4 regions of the Rothia sp. HMSC071F11 genome follow, and region 1 is predicted to be linked to each of the others. Evidence: riboswitches for the same ligand, from Rfam matches in the RefSeq annotation. Region 1 holds a riboswitch; each other region holds the start of a gene.

Region 1 (4,776 bases):
TACCACTCTCTTGCTCAAACGGCATCGTGACGCCGCCCAAGATGTATTCGCATCCGAGAGCCCGCAACATCGCAGGTTCTCACCGATGAATATCACTCACTTCACTCTCTATTTAAGATTCCCTCTCACTCAATACAACGACATAAGGAATATCTCTCATGAAATTACGTACTATAGTGCGCCTGATGCTGGCGTTTGTCAGCCTGGTGCTTGTTGCTCCTCTGAATTCTCTGCCCGTTTCTGCGGTGGAAGCGAAGCCCGCTCAGCCTGCGCACGCGCAGAACCGGAATATGGATCTCGCTCAGGAACCCAACCCGGATGATCTCGACGGTGATCATATTCCTGACGGGATGGAAAGAGACGGGTACGATGTCAATAACGATGGCATACCAGAGATCGATTTCCCTAAGATGGGCGCGGATCCCAACCATAAAGACATTTTTGTCGAGATGGATTATATGCCCGGTGAGCTTGCTAGTGAGGAAGAGCTGGACCGCATCGTGCAGTCTTTCGCGGATTTGAATATCAGCAACCCCGACGGCAAAACGGGTATTAACCTGCACCTAGATGCCGGTTCCGCTCGGGGCCCCAAGTACAACTTGGGAGGGGGTCAACAGGTCGAGTGGCAAGTGTTCAGCGACGATATAGATGACAGAGGTGGGAACTGGGCCAAGTTTAAGGCTTCTCATATTAATCAGTATCGTGAAGGGCTCTTTCACTATATGGTCTGGGGTGACTATTACGTGCAACAACAAAGTGGGGAGGAAGGTTCATCAGGATTGGGGCAATTGGGAGGTCTTAATTTCATGGTGACTGTAGGAAAGACACACTGGAATAACAATAAAGGTAATATGAGCGATATTCGCGTGGGTACTTTTATTCACGAGCTGGGGCATAACCTCGGCCTGCAGCACGGTGGTGATGCCGAGGAGAAAGGTGAAAAAGGTAAACCACAGTACTTCAGCGTGATGAATTACAACTATCAGCTTACCGGTGTGCCCAAGGCGGATGGAACCAAATATTTCGGATACCTGCAGCAGGATATGCCGACCCTTAAAGAATGGGCCTTGGACGAACGCAAAGGCTTTGGTCCCCAAGCGCGTGGGTACATGTATCGGCCCAATCCAGAGGCCGTACTGAGGCCAGCAGATGGACCTGTCGATCTCAACGGTAATGGCGAAATCGACCATGGAATCTATGCTCTTGATCTTAACCGTGACGGAATGACAGGCTGGCTGACGGCACCAAGCGACCTGAAAAACCTGCGCTTTGCAGTTCTGACTGGACGAGGTGGTACTGAACCTGTCCCTGAGCCCAAGGTGGAAATAAACCCCATCACAGCGGAATATGCCCGCGAATTGGATCTCATTTCCTGAATAATTTGACGCTTTTCCTAAAATGGGAGCGAAGAATGGCAGCGGGAGCGTTAAACACGCTCCCGCTGCAAACTATTGCTCCCGAATTTTGCCATCGCATTCGAAAGAACACTGCTGTCCGCCGGGCGACGTACGCGGCCCTTAATATTACGGGCGACAGTCACAAACATTAATATTCGTCATAATATCGCACCAACCACGACACCCCTTATACACTCAAAATCAAGGATTATGAGTCCCGGTGTAAAGCTCTGGCTAGCCGGGCGGCAACCCTCTCCCGTAGCGGGGTGCTCCAGATGATGATCTGGCTTCAAGGGACACGAAGCAAGTACGGCGCGAATGCGCCACCTGCACGACTTGGAACACCAAGAAGGTCACCACCTATAAAGGAGGCGGCGCGCGGGGTGCAGGAACACCCGAACATTCGCGAAAGGATACGTAGATGGCTGAGCAGAAGAAGCGCATCGCAGTTAACGCATTCGACATGACCTGTGTGGGTCACCAGAGCTTCGACCTCTGGCGCCACCCCCGCTCCCGTGCTACCGAGTACAACACCATCAAATACTGGACCGACCTGGCACAGATCCTTGAGAAGGGCTTCTTCGACGGCGTATTCTTAGCCGATGTTGTGGGCATCTACGATATTTACAAGAACTCCGCCGCACCCGCTATCGAAGGTGGCGCGCAGGTGCCTGTGAACGATCCGTTCATGCAGATCTCCGCAATGGCCGCCGTGACCGAGCATCTGGGCTTCGGCGTGACCTCAGCTGTCACCTACGAGCAGCCTTACACGCTCGCACGCAAGTACGCTTCTCTCGACCACCTCACTAACGGGCGTGTGGGCTTCAATGTGGTGACCTCATACCTGCCTTCCGCAGCCGAATGTCAGGGCCTCGAAACCCAGATTGAGCACGACACCCGATACGAACTCGCCGAAGAGTTCCTGGATGTCTGCTACAAGCTCTGGGAAGGCTCCTGGGAAGACGGCGCGGTCGTCAAAGACCGCGAGAAGGGTATCTACGCCGACCCCGCCAAGGTGCACCCGATTCAGCACAAGGGTAAGTACTTCAGCGTGCCCGGCGCGGGTCTGACCGAACCCAGCCCCCAGCGTACCCCCGTGATTTTCCAGGCGGGCGCATCCAGCCGCGGGCAGAAGTTCTCCGGCAAGCATGCCGAGGTTGTGTTTATCGGTGCACTGCGCCCCGATCTGACCCGCATTATTACCGACCGCATTCGTGACCGCGCAGAAGAGAACGGCCGCGGTCGCGACGAAATCAAGGTTTTCGCGATGCTCTCCATTATTGTGGACGAAACCGAAGAGAAGGCGAAGGCAAAGTACGAAGAGTACCGCAAGTACGTCAACTTGGAATCTTCGCAGGCCATTATCGGCGGCTGGTCCGGCGTGGATCTTTCCCAGTTCGACGAGGACGAGGTACTCAACTATGTGAAGACCGAGTCGATTCAGTCCTTCCTCACCCCCTTCACCCTGCAAGCCAAGGATAAGCAGTGGACGCGTAAGGATATTGCCGAGCACTGCACTATTGGCGGTATGGGCGAGGTTATTGTGGGCGACCCGCAGCAGGTGGCCGACGAACTCGAACGCTGGATTGATGAAGGCGGACTGGACGGTATTAACCTGGCATACCACGTTTCGCCCGGTTCCTTCGAGGACTTCATCGAGTTCGTGGTTCCTGAGCTGCAAAAGCGTGGGCGCTACCGCACTTCCTATGAGGGCGAGACCCTGCGCGAAAGCCTGTTCGGTAAGGGCCAGACTAAGGTTGCAGACTCCCACCCGGCCGCGAAATACCGCGGCGCCTACGTGGGTAAGCCCTCCACGGCAGACACCCCCGCACGCGCTATCGCGAACTAACCAACTCTGCCTCAGAGTTTCCTCCGCAATATATTGAAAACAGTGCAGAACCCGCCCCCTCTCCGGTTTGACCGCCGGGATGGGTGGGTTCTCGCATGTTTGCATCGGGTAGCCCTTTAGAATGGGGTGCATGAGCGAAACAACCCTGTATGATCCTCAAACCCGCTGCCCCTGCACAAGCGGCGAGGTATACGGTGCCTGCTGCGGGCGGTACCTGGGCGAGTTTGCCGCATCCGGAACCTTGGGCGCGCCCACACCGCTGGCTCTGATGCGCTCGCGGTTCACCGCCTTCGCCCTACACGATGCGCCCTACCTGCTGGCAAGCTGGCACCCACATACGCGCCCCGCAGAGTTAACGCTGGATGAAACGCTGCGCTGGTACCGACTGGATATCCTGGGCTCTTCGGGCGGTCCCTTCGATGCGGCGGGCACGGTCGAGTTCGTGGCGTACTACCGCTCGGTTCCCGGCACGCCCGCCAAAGAACGCGTGAAAGGCACCATGCACGAAAAATCCCGCTTCGAGAAGGTAAACGGCATCTGGTACTACCTGGACGGTGAGGTCAGCTAAATTCCTCCCGATCGGGTAGCATGGCAGAAATATTCCTCTTATGGTATGTTTTTGCCATGATGTCAGTTGCGGAATATGCCCAGCACGCCGGGGTGAGCCCCCGAAGCGTGCGTGCACGCCTTGAACGAGGATCTTTGAGTGGACAAAAAATCGCCGGGCGGTGGATGGTTTCAGATAACCCGCACGAGCATCACTCCGCACATGGGCGCAAAATCTCGATGTCATCCTTCAATCAACTTGCCGCCTATCTTGACGGTAACAGTGCATCCCTTACCCCCGATGCACGCCGCCGTGCCAAAGAACGTGCACATAACCTCTCCGAACGTGGGGTAGAAGCTCTTAGGCAGTATGCAGTGCGTGCAGATGCGAAACTTCAATTCTATGCTGTGCCTTCTGCTGACCTGCATGACTTGATGGACGAACGAACATTAGCGCTTACGGGTGTCAGCCACGAATATTCGGAAATTTACGGGGCTACCGTAGAAGCATATGTGACTCCCCACAATCTCGAATCCCTGAAATTTATCTACGCACTGCGTGAAGTTCCGGCACAGGATGCCAACGTTATTCTTCGCGCAGTCAAAGAGTTGCCTAAGATTCGCCCCTTGCACGTTGCGGTTGACCTCCTAGTTTCCAAAGACCCGAGAAGCGAGCGGGAAGCGGAACGTCTGGTGAAAGGACTCATAAGCCGTGCCTGATCAGAAAACGGTGAAAATCCCAGCCCAGGGCGCAGAGCTTGAATCCTGGCTACATTGTGAGCTTCCTTGATGAAAGTCTCAAAAACTAGTCCTGCGTTTGCTATATTTATGCCATGAGTGACGTTATCTCGCAGGAATCTTTCGACGAGCTCGCCCTCTATTTCAACGGGGGAGGGCACCTGCTTGCCCCGGATGCGCGCCGCATCGCTGCTGAACGCGCCCGCATCCTCTGCGCCCACGGGCTCGATGCACTCCGGCAGTACA
Region 2 (4,776 bases), 130 kb from region 1:
CCAGAATAGTCACCGGGCCGGTTAGCATGCCCTTGACGGGACGGTCGGTGAGGGACTGGGCGTAGGAGATCCAGGGCACGGTCACGGCTTCGCCGCGCAGCCCTTCACCCGAGCGTTTCACATCGCCGAACAGCACCGACGGGCGGGTGCAACGCGAACCGTAGGACTGCACCCAGCCGTGCTTCGTCGTGGCGAAACCATCGAAATTCTCGGCGAAGTACTGCACCATGTCGTTACGTTCGGCCTCGCCGTGCACGAGCACATCCAGACCCAAATCTTCCTGGAGTTTAATAACGGAGGCGATCTCTTCACGCAGGAACTCGTCAAGCTGCTGCTGCGTGATTTTACCGGCACGCGCCTCTGCACGGTGGCGGCGAATATCGCCGGTCTGCGGGAACGAACCAATGGTCGTGGTCGGCAGCTTCGGCAGATTCAGGTCAGCCTGGGCATCCCGGCGGATTTTCAGTTCGGGACGCTCAAAATCCTGCGGTTTCACGGATGTGGCACGCTCACGGATTGCGGCATTATGCTTACGCGGATCCGCTGTGAAACGTGCCAGCGCTTCGTCGGCGGTCTTCAACTCTGCTTCAACCGCAGACTCACCGTCGGCAAGACCGCGGGCAAGAGTCACGATCTCAGCGACTTTCTGGTCGGCAAAAGCCAGACCGTCTACGGGCACATCGGCGGGGTCTTCAAGGTCGAGATCGTGCGGCACATGCTGCAGCGAGGTTGAGGATGCAACCGCCACCGCACCGCCGTTAATGTTCTGGAGTGCGTGCAGGAGCGCTCGCAGGTCGGCACGCCAAATATTGCGCCCGTTAATGGCACCCGCCACCAGGGTGACGCCGGAATCTTTGAAGGCGGTCAGCGCCTCGGCATCGTAGAGCGTGGAAACCAGGTCGAGATGCAGCGCCTCAATACCGGTGTCTAACAGGGCGGGCAGGTTCTCGCGCAGGTTGCCGTAGGGGCTTGTCACCAGGATTGCGGGGCGGTTCGTTTCGGCTGCCAACGCGCTGTAAGTTTTACGCGTCAATTCGGCGATTTTGGCGTTGGGAATATCGCGGTCCACGGTTAGGCCGGGTTCGTCGAGCTGCACCCACTGCACGCCGCGTGCCGCAAGCTCGGCGAGCACCTGCTGGTAGGCTTTCACGAAATCGTCCAGGCGATCCAGCGGTGTGAACCCTTCGGGCGAACCCTGTTCGGCTTTTGCCCCGAGAAGCAGGGTGAGCGGGCCGACCAGCTGCGGGCGCACTGTCACCCCGTGCTCCTTGGCGACTTCAAGCTGCTCGTCGATAGCCTCAAAATTCAGCTTGATCTCGGTATCCGGACCGATCTCGGGCACTAGGTAGTGGTAGTTCGTATCGAACCATTTCGTCATCTCCAATGGAGGCAGCGTCTCGGTGCCGCGCGCTAGAGCAAAGTACCCGGGCAGATCGAGCAGGCCGCGCGCATCCTTGGCGTCGGCAAGACGCTTGGGTACGAGGGTGAAAAGGCGCACGGCATCGAGCACCTGATCGTAGTACGAGAAAGTCGCCGGAATAGACGAATCGGTGGCGCTAAGACCGCGCTCGATCACACGGTCATAGTAGGTGCGCTGCACATCTGCGGCCGCCTGGCGCAGTTCATCCTGCGTGATTTTGCCTTTCCAGAACGCTTCCTGTGCCTTCTTCAGCTCGCGGAAACGGCCCACGCGGGGGTAACCGACGATGGTTGCTGCGGGGAATGGGGTGCGGGTCATCCTAGTTCCTTACTGTGGGAGGGTGTCAAATAAAAGGGGAGTTTAGAGGTATTGAAGATCGCTCAGGGGGAGTTTGAAACGGTTCGAGTAGCGCGGAACGTCGAGTTCTTCGAGGACGTCCAGCACAGCCTCATGCTCGTTAAACGTGTAGAAATGCAGGCCGGGGGCGCCAGCATCAAGCACCTTGCGACATTGGTCGAGTGCATGTTCCACGCCGATGCGGTGCAGCTCGCGCGGATCGCTCGCGGTTTCCAGACGATGCGCCAGCTCGCGCGGCACTTCAAGCCCGGCAAGCTCGCACAGCTTCGTCAGCCGGGTCAGCGAGGTAACGGGCATAATACCAGGGATAATGGGCATCTCAACCCCGGCAAGGCGCGCGGCATCCACAAGCCCCGAATAGCGCTCGGTCTCAAAGAAAACCTGGGTGATGGCGAAATCCGCCCCGGCACGCTGTTTTGAAAGCAGAATCTCAATGTCTTGAAGAAGCGAGGAAGATTCGGGGTGCTTATGCGGGTACGCCGCAACCCCAATCGACACCTTCCCCGCAGCAAGATGCGCGAAATCCTCACGTTCCACCCTGCGAATCAGCTCCACCAGGTAGCGGGCAAAAGGCAGCTCAAGCGGGCGCGTGTTTTCGGGTGGAATATCGCCGCGCAGTGCCAAGAACCCGCGCACACCAAGCCCCAGAATCAGACGAACCGAGCGTTCCAAATCGGCCACGGAATGCCCCACGCAGATTAGATGCGCCAGCGGGTTCAGCGATGTTTCATGCACCAAGTGATCGAGCAGAGCCAACGTCTTTTGGCGGCGTTGAGCATCGCCCGAATAGGTGACGGAAACGTAATCCGGGTTGGTTTGCTCAAGCTCGGCAATGGTTTTGAGCAGGGAATCGCAGCTTGCGTGCGACCGTGGTGGATACAGCTCGTAAGAAAGAGCCGGGTGAACTGTCGTCATTTTCATTCCTCCGTGTTCACCCGATAGAAGCGTGCCCGAAGGTACGCCAAATCTTAGCAAGACGCGAAGGGAATTCACTTCTATCGGTTCTGGCGGGAGCACCTTGTCCGTCCACCCCATGGGGTGGAGGCTGGCGAGGTTGCTGCGACGTCTAAGAGCCAGATCTCTCGGTCGCTCTGGATAGATAACGTTCCCATTCTAGGCAGGATGCGCGGTGCCAGCAAGAATATGTCAGCACATGTCGTCGAGCGGTCACAACCGCTTAATATTGCGGGATGCGGCGAAACATTACGTCATACGGGTTCGCGGCAGTTCGGATCGGCGGATTGAACCCTCCACCTGATTTGGCCGCAAGTTCAGCCGCGAGCAGATAGCGGAATGTTATCTGCTCGCGAAGATTACAGAGGGGGTGACGCGGCGAGAGGGAGAAGGCATTCTACAAGGAAAAACCGGGTACTGTTCTGAGAAAACATGTCGTGTAAACTGTATGCAAGAGTCCCCCGACCGCCTCTACCCGTGAATCTGCAGGTTCACAGGATATGCGCATATGTCGGGGCCCTTCTTTATCTGCTTCCGGTCTTACTCTAGGGAATTGCAGAGCGCCGTGAACGTCATGTTGCGACCATACACTGTCAAACACGGTAGAGTAAACGTATGGAACGCATCGAATCTCCCGCATATGCACGCCTGGGTAACTCCGGGCTGGTCGTGCCCTCCGTCGGTATCGGCTGCAACAATCTGGGACGCCCCGGCACCCCCACTCAAACTCAGGAAGGCACCAACGCCGTGATCGCCGCCGCAGTCGAGGCGGGCATCGGCTTCTTCGATATTGCCGACCTGTACGGCGCCGAACCCGGGCTGTCAGAAACCATGTTCGGTACCGCGATGCGCGAACTTAACCTCAACCGTGATGACCTGATCATCGTCACCAAATTCGGGCTTCCCACCGGTACCCTCAACGGCAACGACTGGGATGCGCGCGGCTCACGCCGATACATCATGCGTGCCGTCGAAGGTTCACTGCGCCGCCTGGGAACCGAGTACATTGACCTGTATTTCTACCACAGCCCCGACCCGAACACCCCGCTGGAAGAGACCCTATCTGCTCTCGATACGCTCGTGACCAGCGGAAAGGTTCGTTACCTGGGGCACTCCAACTTTGCGGGGTGGCAGCTTGCCCACGCCGAGCATCTCGCCCGCGAACTCGGCACTGAGCGGTTTATCGCCGCCGAAAACCACTACAACCTGCTTGACCGCCGTGCCGAACTCGAAATTCTTCCCGCCGCCCGCCACTTCGGGCTCGGGGTTCTCCCGTATTTCCCGCTTGCCAATGGGCTTTTGACCGGAAAATACCGCCGCGACAGTATCCCTGCAGGGTCACGTCTGTCGCATTCCAAAGCGCAGGTACTTGCGCAAGCCGACTGGGAACAACTCGATGCCTACCACGAATTTTGTGCCGATCTGGGGATCTCTGAGGTTCAAGCCTCCATCTCTTGGCTCAAACAGCAGAACCCCGTCGCTAGCGTGATTGCCGGGGCAACCACCCCCGAACAAGTACACGCAAACGCGCAGGCCGCAAGCGTGCGTTTCAACGATGACGAACTGGTGCGGCTCAACGAGATTTTTCCAGCGCCCGAAAGCATCGCGCTTTTCTAACAATCTCCTTCGCCACTGCAAATATAGCCAGCTGGAAATATAACTAATCGGGAATATACCCAAGCCAGCAAGCGTTTAAAGACTGTGCGGTCTCTCAACCTGTGCCGTACAAGACCCTTCATGAAAGACAAAAATACCCGCATGAGCATCACCACCGAGCCGCCGAACCGCGCCAGTGCACTACCCCCGCTCGGGCAGGGCGCGCACACCCGCCGCCTAGGCGTTATCGCGCTGGTGGCAACCTTCGGCGGGCTTCTCTTCGGGTACGACACCGGCGTTATCAACGGTGCCCTCGACCCCATGAGCCGCGAACTCGGCATGGACAACACCATTCAAGGCTGGGTCACAGGCTCCCTCGCCTTTGCTGCCGCCCTCGGAGCCATGATCACCGGGCGCATTTCAGATGCTCTCGGACGGCGCAGAACCAT
Region 3 (4,776 bases), on a different contig from region 1:
AGTGCCGTGCCAACTGTGGCGAAGGTAATGGATGAAGACCATCCAACTTTGGCGGTACTGTTCAGGCGATAGAGAAAGTTCGTTCGTTTAAACATCGCAGCCTCCTAGATTGCGCCCAGAGTGCCATGCGCCGTTGCCGCGCGCAGGGCTCGCCTACCCAACAGATATGCCGCAAGCATCCAGAGGGCTGTGACCGCACAGGTTTGCAGTACAACGCTCAGAAAATCACCGAATGAGTTCATAGGCATTTGCCCAAGCAGAACCTTCACGGGTGCCTGAATCGGAATCAGCGTGCCGAGCTCATCAAGCCATGCAGGCGCGGAACTCTCGGTAAAAAGCACCCCGGCAGCCACGAAAACCGGCACGAGCAGCAGCTCCTCATAGGCGATAGCGTTCGGGGTTGCCACAAAGAACCCTGCAATCACGAAGGTCACCGCCAGACACGAGATCCACAGCAGCGGAAGGCCCACCAGATAGCGTGCACCCACCTGAGTAAAGTCCGTGAAATTTACCGAGAAGGTGCACAGCGCCCAGAAAGCCCAGGCCAATGGCAGGGCGGCAAGTCCAAAAATGGAGGCAGTTGAGACCACCGCTGCGAGCGCACGCAGCGGGTTCACGGCACCATTGAGCAGATACACGAACGTTCCCCGGTAGCGCTCGAAGTTGAGGATTCCGGCGGCAACAATGCACATGTTCCAGGTACCGATAATACCTGCGCGAGTCCAGGCGAGGGTCGCATCTACTGGCCAGGCACCGGCGGCGAGTGCTTGCAGGGCCGTTGCTCCAAAGGTGCTCAGCAGCAGTAACTGCAGGAAGTAGGGAACCGTGAGGAATTGGCGCAGGGAAAAGGACATTAGGCGAAGCTGCCGGTTCATCGTTTCAATCCTTCCGCCATAGCCAGATATGCCTCTTCGAGGGTGGCTGGGCGAGTATACAGCGGTGTGAGCATCTGAACCTCACGCTCAGTGAGAATACGGGTCAGCAGAGCCTCGGCGCGTTCGTTACTGAAGGGGTGCGGCTCTTCCGAAACAGAACGTTCATTCCAGTACACGGTGATCTCCCACTCGCTACCGTGCGGGGTTAGCAACAGTGTTCCCGCATCGCTCAAAGATCGGGCAAGTTCTTGAAGCACCGCCCCGGCATTCGCACCCACACGCCCGACAGTGCTAGCGGAGATTCCGGCGTGCGTAGTAATATCCGCTACCGTGCCCGAAACCGCCATGCGACCGGCACCGATGACCGTGACCCGATGCGCTAACTCCTCAATCTCGCCCAGCAGATGGCTCGTGAGTAAAATGGCGGTGCCGTCGTCAGCGAGGGAGCGAATTAGCTGGCGTATTGTCAGCGAAATATCTGGGTCAAGCCCGTTCGTCGGCTCATCCAAAAGCAGCAGTTTTGGCTCGCCCAGCAGTGCCCGCGCGATGTGCAGACGTTGTTTCATGCCGCGGGAAAACTCTTGTACTTTCTTCGCGGCGACATCTGCAAGATCGACCCGTTCCAAAGCGCTCGCCACCTGGGTGCGGCGTTTGCGCGCGCTAACCCCGGCAAGGTCGGCGAAGAAGAGAAGATTATCGCGGGCGGATGCTCGCGGATAGAACCCGGTATCCCCGCCGAGCGCAAGTCCCAGGGATGCACGCGCACGCTGGGGGTGTGCAAGCGCATCCACCCCGTCGATGCGAACGGTACCGCTTGTGGGAGTCAACAGTGTTGCGCACATCTGTACAATTGTTGTTTTCCCAGCTCCGTTGGGACCGAGCAGAGCATGAATTTCGCCGGAGCTTATACTGAGCGAAACATTATCGACAGCGGTGAAAACGTGTTCACCTTTGCCAAAGGTGCGGCATAGCTGTGCCGCGTCAAGAATTGTAGACATTGTGATAAAATCTTGCGGTGCTTAGTCACCCGAAGCCTCTTGAGCACGGTGTTCGCACGCCTGCAATATGTGGGACGGGTGAGATGAATAGTCGTGAGAGAGGCACTTCGTAGTGCCTGAATAATCCCAAGTCACCGACTGCAGATGCGGAAGGTATAACAATGAAACCCTCAGAACTTTGGTGTTCAAGGTGCTCACTATGCGCTCCTGGAATGTATCGAACCAAAGCAGGGTTATTTCTGAAATTTTTAAAGCCCACCATCTGGGCGGGCATTCCGCGAGCCGGTGCGACTTTAGCGGGAGGTCATACCTCATCACTCCTAGATTCAAGGTTTCCATCAGTGTAGCATGGCTCACGGTTGTCTACACTGATGGTAATTTAGCGGCGGCTAACTGCAGATCACATGGCTTTAGCGGTTAGGGTATAACATACGTACAGTCACAAGCGCATAAGTATTGGTGCTTCTCCCAAACAATAGGCTGTCGCGAAAACAGTTCATAAAACGTCATCTTTGCAACAATGCGCCGAAAACACGCATCCCGCTTGACCATGTGCGCTTCCTATGAAACTCTAGATGCAGGTCATGAGAGCCAGTGATAAGCCCCAGCTAGCTGGCCGGCAACCCTCCTCCGCGGTGGGGTGCCCTGGGTGAGGACCAGGCGTTGAACACAAAGTACAACGCAAGCGCGGGACCGATGTGCCCGATTCTGGTACATCGTTTTTTCGTTTGCAGAGAAGAAAACCCAAGAACTCTGTACCGAAATCGGCATGCGGCCCCCTGAACTATCACAAGGAGCTTCGCATGAGCAACACTACAGTCCCGACTCCCGCCAACCCCGCCGGTTGGAAATTTGAAACCCGCCAGATTCACGCGGGGCAGGCACCGGATGCCGCAACGGGAGCTCGGGCGTTACCTATCTACCAGACCACCTCGTTCGTTTTCGAGAACGCAGAACAGGCCGCTAACCGTTTCGCTCTAGCTGAGCTTGGGCCTATCTATACCCGTTTGAACAACCCCACCCAAGAGGTTATTGAAAACCGCATCGCATCCCTTGAAGGGGGAGTAGGGGCGCTTTTGCTGGCCTCAGGCCAAGCGGCTATTACCTATGCGATTCTCAACATTGCGGGTGCGGGCGACCATATCGTGGCTTCCCCATCGATTTATGGGGGAACCTACAACCTACTTAAATACACGCTTGCCGACCTCGGCGTTGAAACTACGTTTGTTGAAAACCCGGACGACCTGCAGCAATGGCGCGATGCGGTTCGCCCCAACACGAAACTCTTCTACGGAGAAACCGTACCTAACCCCCGGAACGATGTGCTCGACATCGAGCCTATCGCCCAGATCGCCCACGACAATGGCGTTCCCCTAATCGTCGATAACACTGTTCCCACTCCTTACCTTGTGCGCCCCATCGAATTTGGTGCGGATGTGGTAATCCATTCCGCCACGAAATATCTGGGTGGGCACGGCACCTCAATCGGCGGCGTTATCGTGGACTCCGGGAATTTTGACTACGGAGCCAATCCCGAAAAGTTCCCCAAGTTCAACGAGCCAGCACCTGGCTACCATGGTCTAGTTTATGCCCGTGACTTGGGCAAAGACTCCGCCTTCGGTGCGAACCTTTCCTATATTCTCAAGGCGCGAGTTTCGCTTCTGCGCGACACCGGGGCGGCGATCTCTCCAACCAACGCCTTCAACATTGGTATCGGTCTAGAGACCCTTTCGTTGCGCATCGAACGCCATATCGAGAACGCTACTAAAGTCGCAAACTGGCTGGAGGAGCACCCGCTGGTCGATCAGGTGATCTGGGCCGGTCTGCCTTCCTCGCCCTGGTACGAGCGAGCCCAGAAGTACCTGCCGAAGGGGCCGGGCGCTGTTGTGGGATTCACCCTCAAAGACGCCGACTTGGAACAGACCCGCACCTTTGTGGACGCCCTGCAGCTGCACTCCAATGTAGCGAATATCGGCGATGTACGCTCGCTCGTGATTCATCCCGCATCCACCACTCACTCGCAGCTTTCTGAAGAAGAGCTAGAGGCAATCGGTGTGAGCAAAAACTTTGTGCGCCTCTCGGTAGGTATCGAAAATATTGACGACATTATCGCAGACCTTGAATTGGGCTTTGCAACTCTGAACGCCTAACCTGCACCGCCGCGACCGGGCTGCACAGTAAATGCCCGGTCGCGGTATCGGTTTCTCGCCTGCCATTACCAACTACTGGTTATCGAGGAGAAAACATGACGGAAAATATCGTACACGCCACCTATCTGTCGCAACTGCAGTATCCCAGCGCTCAGGGGTACCTGCGGCAGATGGCGATCGGTGATTTCACCCTCGAAAACGGTACCGTGCTTCCACAGGTAAACATTGGGTACGAAACGTGGGGAACTCTTAATGAAGCTGGGGACAACGCGATTCTTATTCTGCACGCCCTCACCGGCGACACCCATGTTTCGCGCGGGATTCCCACATCGGATATGCCTGCACCCAGTATTCGCGCAGTCGAAAGTGATGGTTGGTGGGAAGGTATTGTGGGGCCGGGCGCGGTGGTCGATACTACCAAGTATTTTGTGATAGCTCCCAATATCTTGGGCGGATGCTACGGTTCGACTGGTCCGGCAAGCATCGTACCCGAGGGGTACCCGGGCGCCGGAAAACCCTGGGGATCACGCTTCCCTTACGTCACTATTCGCGACTCGGTACGAGCCGAAGCCGAACTTATCGCCCGGTTGGGGATTAAGAGTTTTCACCACGTAATCGGCGGATCGCTCGGCGGGGCACGCGCTATCGAATGGGCGGCAACCTTCCCCGAGCTGGTACGCGGATGCGCAGTTATTGCCGCCGGTCCCGCTGCTACCGCCGAACAGATTTCCTGGGCGCACACCCAGAACCTCG
Region 4 (4,776 bases), on a different contig from region 1:
CGGTAACGTACCTTCATGGTGATCCACTCATCCACGTGGTCTTCACCTTCACGCAAGAACCACCAACCGGCAACGGCTCCGGCGCCCAGCGAAACCGCCAGACCCGCATACCCGATCCAGCCCAGGCTCTCAGGGATAGCACCCAGCACCGGAAAGAGCGGAAGATCGCCCATCGTCGTCTGCGACCAGCCCACATGCGTATCCACGCCGAACGCAAACCCGGCGCCGGTAGTCCACGACATCGCGTAGATCACCAAGTTCGGAAGGTAACCCAGCTGCAGCAGGGTCACCGCGAGCGCCCCCACCGGCCCGGCGTGAAGTTCCTGGTAGATTGTTGCGATCTGCGACCAGCGCATCATCATGGCAACCACCAGCACCAGAGCACCGCCCATAATGAGCGAGAAAATCGCCACCATGGAGGCACGCACAATCGACCACACATAGGAGCTCGCCCACCGCGAGTACTGGCTCATCTGCGAAATCTGTTCAGCGGTGTTCACGCCCACCATACGGGCGAGCGAACGCGATTCATAGTAGCCGCCCCAGATCAGCCCGACCAGCACCACGATCTGTGGAATCAACGCCGCACCAACAATACCCAGCAGATGCCGTTCGGTGCTCGCCCATGCAAAGGCGACGGCAGCAAAAATACCGTAGGCGGCGCACCCTAATAGTACGGGTTTGAAGAATTCCCCCTCATAGGATGCGCGCGCCAGTTTCCGCCCAGACCTAAAGCATAAGAGCACCGGAATAATGCTCAGCCCCATGGGCACCAGTGTGAGCATGCCGTGCGGCAAGATAATACCGAAAGCATTCGGAATATTCAGCGGCACACCGTGCATGAGCAGCCACAGGTGGGAGGCAAGAGTTGCGAGCGCGGGAAAATCCATACGGTTAAAACCGTTGGTAAACCACACCGCCATGAGCAGAACGAGCACAAGCCCGAAAGAAAGCGCGGCGGTAAAAACTAATTCAACGATGCCCTGCAGCCAGAGTGGCATAGGGGCAGAATACCGGGATGTAGAAGAGCTACTTTTCATCGTTCTTCCATCATGCCATGAAACCTGCCAGCGCGTGTGAGCCTGCTGGGCTTTCGGGGAAATAGTTCCGGTTAATTGGCGGCTAACCTTCGTTAACCGCTCACCGTGAACAGAGGGGTTACACGAACGTTACCGATGCGCTCTCACCGCCGCGGCAACGCATACAGCTAACTGTGCCGAGCATTTCTCACGACCTTCTCAAACACGCAGGTACTCCCCCGGCGCTTACGGTGAAATATTGTGCGGAAGATTTAGTCTTCAATCCACGGATTCACCGCGGGTACGCCCCAGGACCGGTACACCTCAGCTTTTGAAGAAACGATTTCGAGGTCGTGAGCTTGGGCGCTCGCCGCCATCAGACCTTCGAGGGCGGCGGTGGGCAGGGGCTCGGCATCTTTACGTCCGTGACTGTGAGTGCCGCGCGGAGCGCTGCGTCCCGCCCATTCGAGGCTTACGCGCGCATCCACGTTGATGATGTGGTCGGCGAATCTGTCGAGAAGTTCGGCAATCCAGCGGTCGGTCTCTGGGTAGGGGTAGAGTCCTTTGAGCTCGCCTACGCTCAGCACCGAAATGTAGAGGTGTTTATAGGCGCGGCGGCGCAGAAAGGCAACAACTTTGGGATCTGGCGTGGCTTTGCGGATCTCGGCGAGTACATCCGAGTCGAGAAGCAGTCCTGAGGCGCTCATACCCCTATGCTACGCGCAGACCGGCATATTCGACGGCGGGAATACCCTCGGGGTTGGGAAGAAGCAGAAAATTGAGGAATTCGTCGCGCTTAGAAGAAATACGTGCGTAATCCTGAATGCTTACTGCCTGGTAACCGCCGCGTGCGGGCACGGATGCGGCACGCAGATTTTCCTGATAAGAGCGTGCAGGAGTAAGGGGGGATGCTGGAGATGAAGAGCTGTTGTACATTGACAACCATGCGCCGAATGCGCGTTCCTTTCGCGTTGCTCTTGCCTGTACCAAGTGCCACCTGAGGCGGCGAATACAAACCGCTTCGTCATCCGAGCCACCCGTGAACATGGGGTTGGCGTTCGACCATAGTCGGAGCTTATCAGTCGAAACTCTTGAAGCTGAATCCAGGTTACAACAGCTTTCAGGAATCTGTAAACGTGCGAACCCGTCAAATTCTTGTGATTTACATAACGCGATTATGAATGCATACCTGTATATAGCTGCCTCATGGCGGCGTAGTGTGAAGTTTTGGGCCTTCAGAGCAGGTCTACACATTCGAGAAAAATCACGGCACACTGGGTAATGTACAGAAATTTATCTTGCCTCTGATATATCACCATGTCACGCCCACTTTACGCTTCCGGAAAGAAAGAGTGATAACTGTGAAAAAGACTGTACAGATCATGGGGATAGTGGCCGCAATTTTTCTGATCATTGGGTTTGGCTTGTTCATCCTGGCCGGTTGGGGCTCACTTGTAGAGTATCATGCCCTCGAATGGAGGGGCGTGCAGCATAAAGGAGCAAGTCCCCTAACGCGAGCAACCGCCAACCTCAGCTACTGGTTCTTAGGCACCGGTTTTCTCGCCGGGCTCTTCACCTTTATTCTGCGCTTCACAACGACGACTAGGAATACACGCAAGGCACAAAATAAGCACAGTGAGCAGAATAAAACACCCTTGGTAGAAGGCGACCATAACCAGGTTGATTCATAGAGTCAGCATCTAAGGAGTGCTCATGAAAAAAGCTATATACATCGTTGGAGCAGTAGCCGCAGTACTTCTGGTTATCGGGTTTGGATTGCTCATCCTAGCCGGCTGGGGCTCACTCGTGGAATACCACGCCTTCGAGTGGAGGGGTGTCGATCCCGCAGGAGCAAGTCCCCTCGTCATGGCGACTAATAATCTGAGCCTATGGTTCCTAGGCATTGGTTTCCTCACCGGCATTATCACCTTTATTCTGCTCTTCACAACGGCGACCAAGAAGGCACGCAAGGCACAAAACAAGCATGCTGAGCAGAATAAAACACCCTTGGCAAAAGAACGGGACCAGATGAATCCATAAAGTCAGTTACTCAAGGGGAAAGCATGAAAACTGCACGTATGGTCGGGGCAATAGCTGCACTATTCCTCATTCTCGGTATTGGATTGTTCATCCTAGCGGGCTGGGGAGCAGTCGTTGAATACCACGCCTTCGAGTGGAGGGGCATCCAGCCCAAGGGGTCGAGTCCTCTCACACAAGCAGCCGCGACCCTCGCCATGAGTGTCTTATGCGTTGGCTTCCTGACCACCATCATCACTTTTATTATGTTCTTCACAATAGTCATCAAAAATGCACGTAAGAAACGTACAGCCCATCTTGGGTAGACCTCATAACGAATTACCGCGCGATTCTTTGACACCCTTGAGATAATAGAACGGTGAGCACGCCAAACCCTTTCCCCGATATCCCCGTCACCGTTGCGCAGATTATTCGGCAGGCGGGGCATAAGGCATACCAGCGCGGGCTTGCTTATGCCCGTCAGCGTGAAGTGGTGCGCTACACCTACGACGAAGACGAAAACACGCTGGAAGGTCTGGTGAATGGGAGCACCCCTATTCCCTATGAGGTAGATATTCGCTTCTTCCCGGGTTCTGACGCCGATTCCAATCTTTTCAACGCACGATGCACATGCCCAGTCACCGCCGACTGCAAGCACGCCGTCGCCCTCATGCTCACTGCACTCGACCGTGCCAAGACTGCGCGGAAAGCCCTCGACAATGCGCCTGGTGGCCGCATCCGCCAGTCTATGAACCCGGAGAACCCAGAAGATACCGCACAGCAGGTTGCGGAGGCAGCCGACGATCCCCTGGCGGCGTTACGCGCATCCGGGGCGATTCGTTCAGCAAGCTCGCTCACCACCGATCCCAAACCTCTCTCCCTGAACGACCACGAGAATATGCATTCTTCGCCCTCGAAAATTTCGGTGTGGCGGCGCGATATGGCACAGGTTCTCGCTGCCCGGGGCGAAGCATCCGGTATTGATTCTGCACGGGTTCCGGGGGCGCTCGACCTTTCCTTCAGCATTTCGGGTTCGTATGCGCGCGGGCGCAATATTCCCGGTGCAACCCCGCCTATCAATTTGCTGGCGCGACCGCTCATGCAGTCCAAAACCGGGCGCTGGATCAAGGGCGGGCTCAGCTGGGAGACCTTTGCATCCAGCGTGGGTGGGCCGGTCGGTCGTCACGAAGTGTACCCTGAGCACGAACGGTTCTTCGCCGAAATATACGCTATCGCACGCCCGTGGCAGAATATGTATTCTTCGCATCGGGACTGGATTTCGCTCACCGCCACGAACTCCACGCTGCTGTGGGATGTTCTGGCTCGTGCAGAGCAGATCGGCCTGCCGATTCTTCTCGAAGGGTTTGAGGTAACCACGGCAGTTCTACCACCCGCCCAGGTGAGGGTACATGCCGGAGCTGTTGGGGCCGAGTCCCGACAGAACGCAGAGGCTGCCGTGAGCGAAGATTCCACCCCCGACTTGGCTCTTCATGCCGCCTTGGGGTGGGAAACCCGCGAAGATAACCGGGTGCGACAGCTCTGGTTTGATGCCGCACACTGCCACCCTATCGGCTCGCCGCGCTCAGGATTTTTCGCGCTCGGCGGTCTTGTGCAGCGTATTTACGAAGAACAGGCGCATCGGGTGCATTGGAAAAGCACGCGCAAGGGCGCCTTAGACGCGCCGCATCGCGATGTTTTTCAGGCTCAATCTTCGCAGCAGGCGGAGGAGAGCTCGGACGAG

The links. A riboswitch is a leader RNA that binds a small molecule or an ion and turns the genes downstream of it on or off. The one in region 1 is predicted to bind S-adenosylmethionine.
Region 2: it holds a riboswitch for S-adenosylmethionine, as region 1 does, so the genes downstream of both, HMPREF2554_RS09080 (methylenetetrahydrofolate reductase) here and HMPREF2554_RS08645 (LLM class flavin-dependent oxidoreductase) in region 1, are expected to answer to the same signal.
Region 3: it holds a riboswitch for S-adenosylmethionine, as region 1 does, so the genes downstream of both, HMPREF2554_RS01485 (bifunctional o-acetylhomoserine/o-acetylserine sulfhydrylase) here and HMPREF2554_RS08645 (LLM class flavin-dependent oxidoreductase) in region 1, are expected to answer to the same signal.
Region 4: it holds a riboswitch for S-adenosylmethionine, as region 1 does, so the genes downstream of both, HMPREF2554_RS02320 (nuclease PIN) here and HMPREF2554_RS08645 (LLM class flavin-dependent oxidoreductase) in region 1, are expected to answer to the same signal.

Annotation. Positions count from the first base shown of each region.
Region 1 is NZ_KV795763.1:131,583-136,358, reverse strand. It holds gene HMPREF2554_RS08650 (zinc-dependent metalloprotease family protein) at 159-1,376, shown strand; SAM riboswitch class IV at 1,604-1,713, shown strand; gene HMPREF2554_RS08645 (LLM class flavin-dependent oxidoreductase) at 1,819-3,246, shown strand; gene HMPREF2554_RS08640 (YchJ family protein) at 3,377-3,814, shown strand; gene HMPREF2554_RS08635 (hypothetical protein) at 3,835-4,512, shown strand; gene HMPREF2554_RS08630 (hypothetical protein) at 4,626-4,776, shown strand, end outside.
Region 2 is NZ_KV795763.1:259,368-264,143, reverse strand. It holds gene metE (5-methyltetrahydropteroyltriglutamate--homocysteine S-methyltransferase) at 1-1,738, opposite strand, end outside; gene HMPREF2554_RS09080 (methylenetetrahydrofolate reductase) at 1,781-2,692, opposite strand; SAM riboswitch class I at 2,770-2,879, opposite strand; gene HMPREF2554_RS09075 (aldo/keto reductase) at 3,347-4,348, shown strand; gene HMPREF2554_RS09070 (sugar porter family MFS transporter) at 4,469-4,776, shown strand, end outside.
Region 3 is NZ_KV795730.1:110,127-114,902, reverse strand. It holds gene HMPREF2554_RS01500 (hypothetical protein) at 1-95, opposite strand, end outside; gene HMPREF2554_RS01495 (hypothetical protein) at 105-875, opposite strand; gene HMPREF2554_RS01490 (ABC transporter ATP-binding protein) at 872-1,873, opposite strand; SAM riboswitch class IV at 2,454-2,567, shown strand; gene HMPREF2554_RS01485 (bifunctional o-acetylhomoserine/o-acetylserine sulfhydrylase) at 2,677-4,023, shown strand; gene HMPREF2554_RS01480 (homoserine O-acetyltransferase MetX) at 4,119-4,776, shown strand, end outside.
Region 4 is NZ_KV795730.1:311,504-316,279, forward strand. It holds gene HMPREF2554_RS02310 (cell division protein PerM) at 1-1,040, opposite strand, end outside; gene HMPREF2554_RS02315 (PIN domain-containing protein) at 1,292-1,726, opposite strand; gene HMPREF2554_RS02320 (nuclease PIN) at 1,731-2,009, opposite strand; SAM riboswitch class IV at 1,988-2,116, opposite strand; gene HMPREF2554_RS02325 (hypothetical protein) at 2,381-2,710, shown strand; gene HMPREF2554_RS02330 (hypothetical protein) at 2,733-3,059, shown strand; gene HMPREF2554_RS02335 (hypothetical protein) at 3,083-3,361, shown strand; gene HMPREF2554_RS02340 (DEAD/DEAH box helicase) at 3,415-4,776, shown strand, end outside.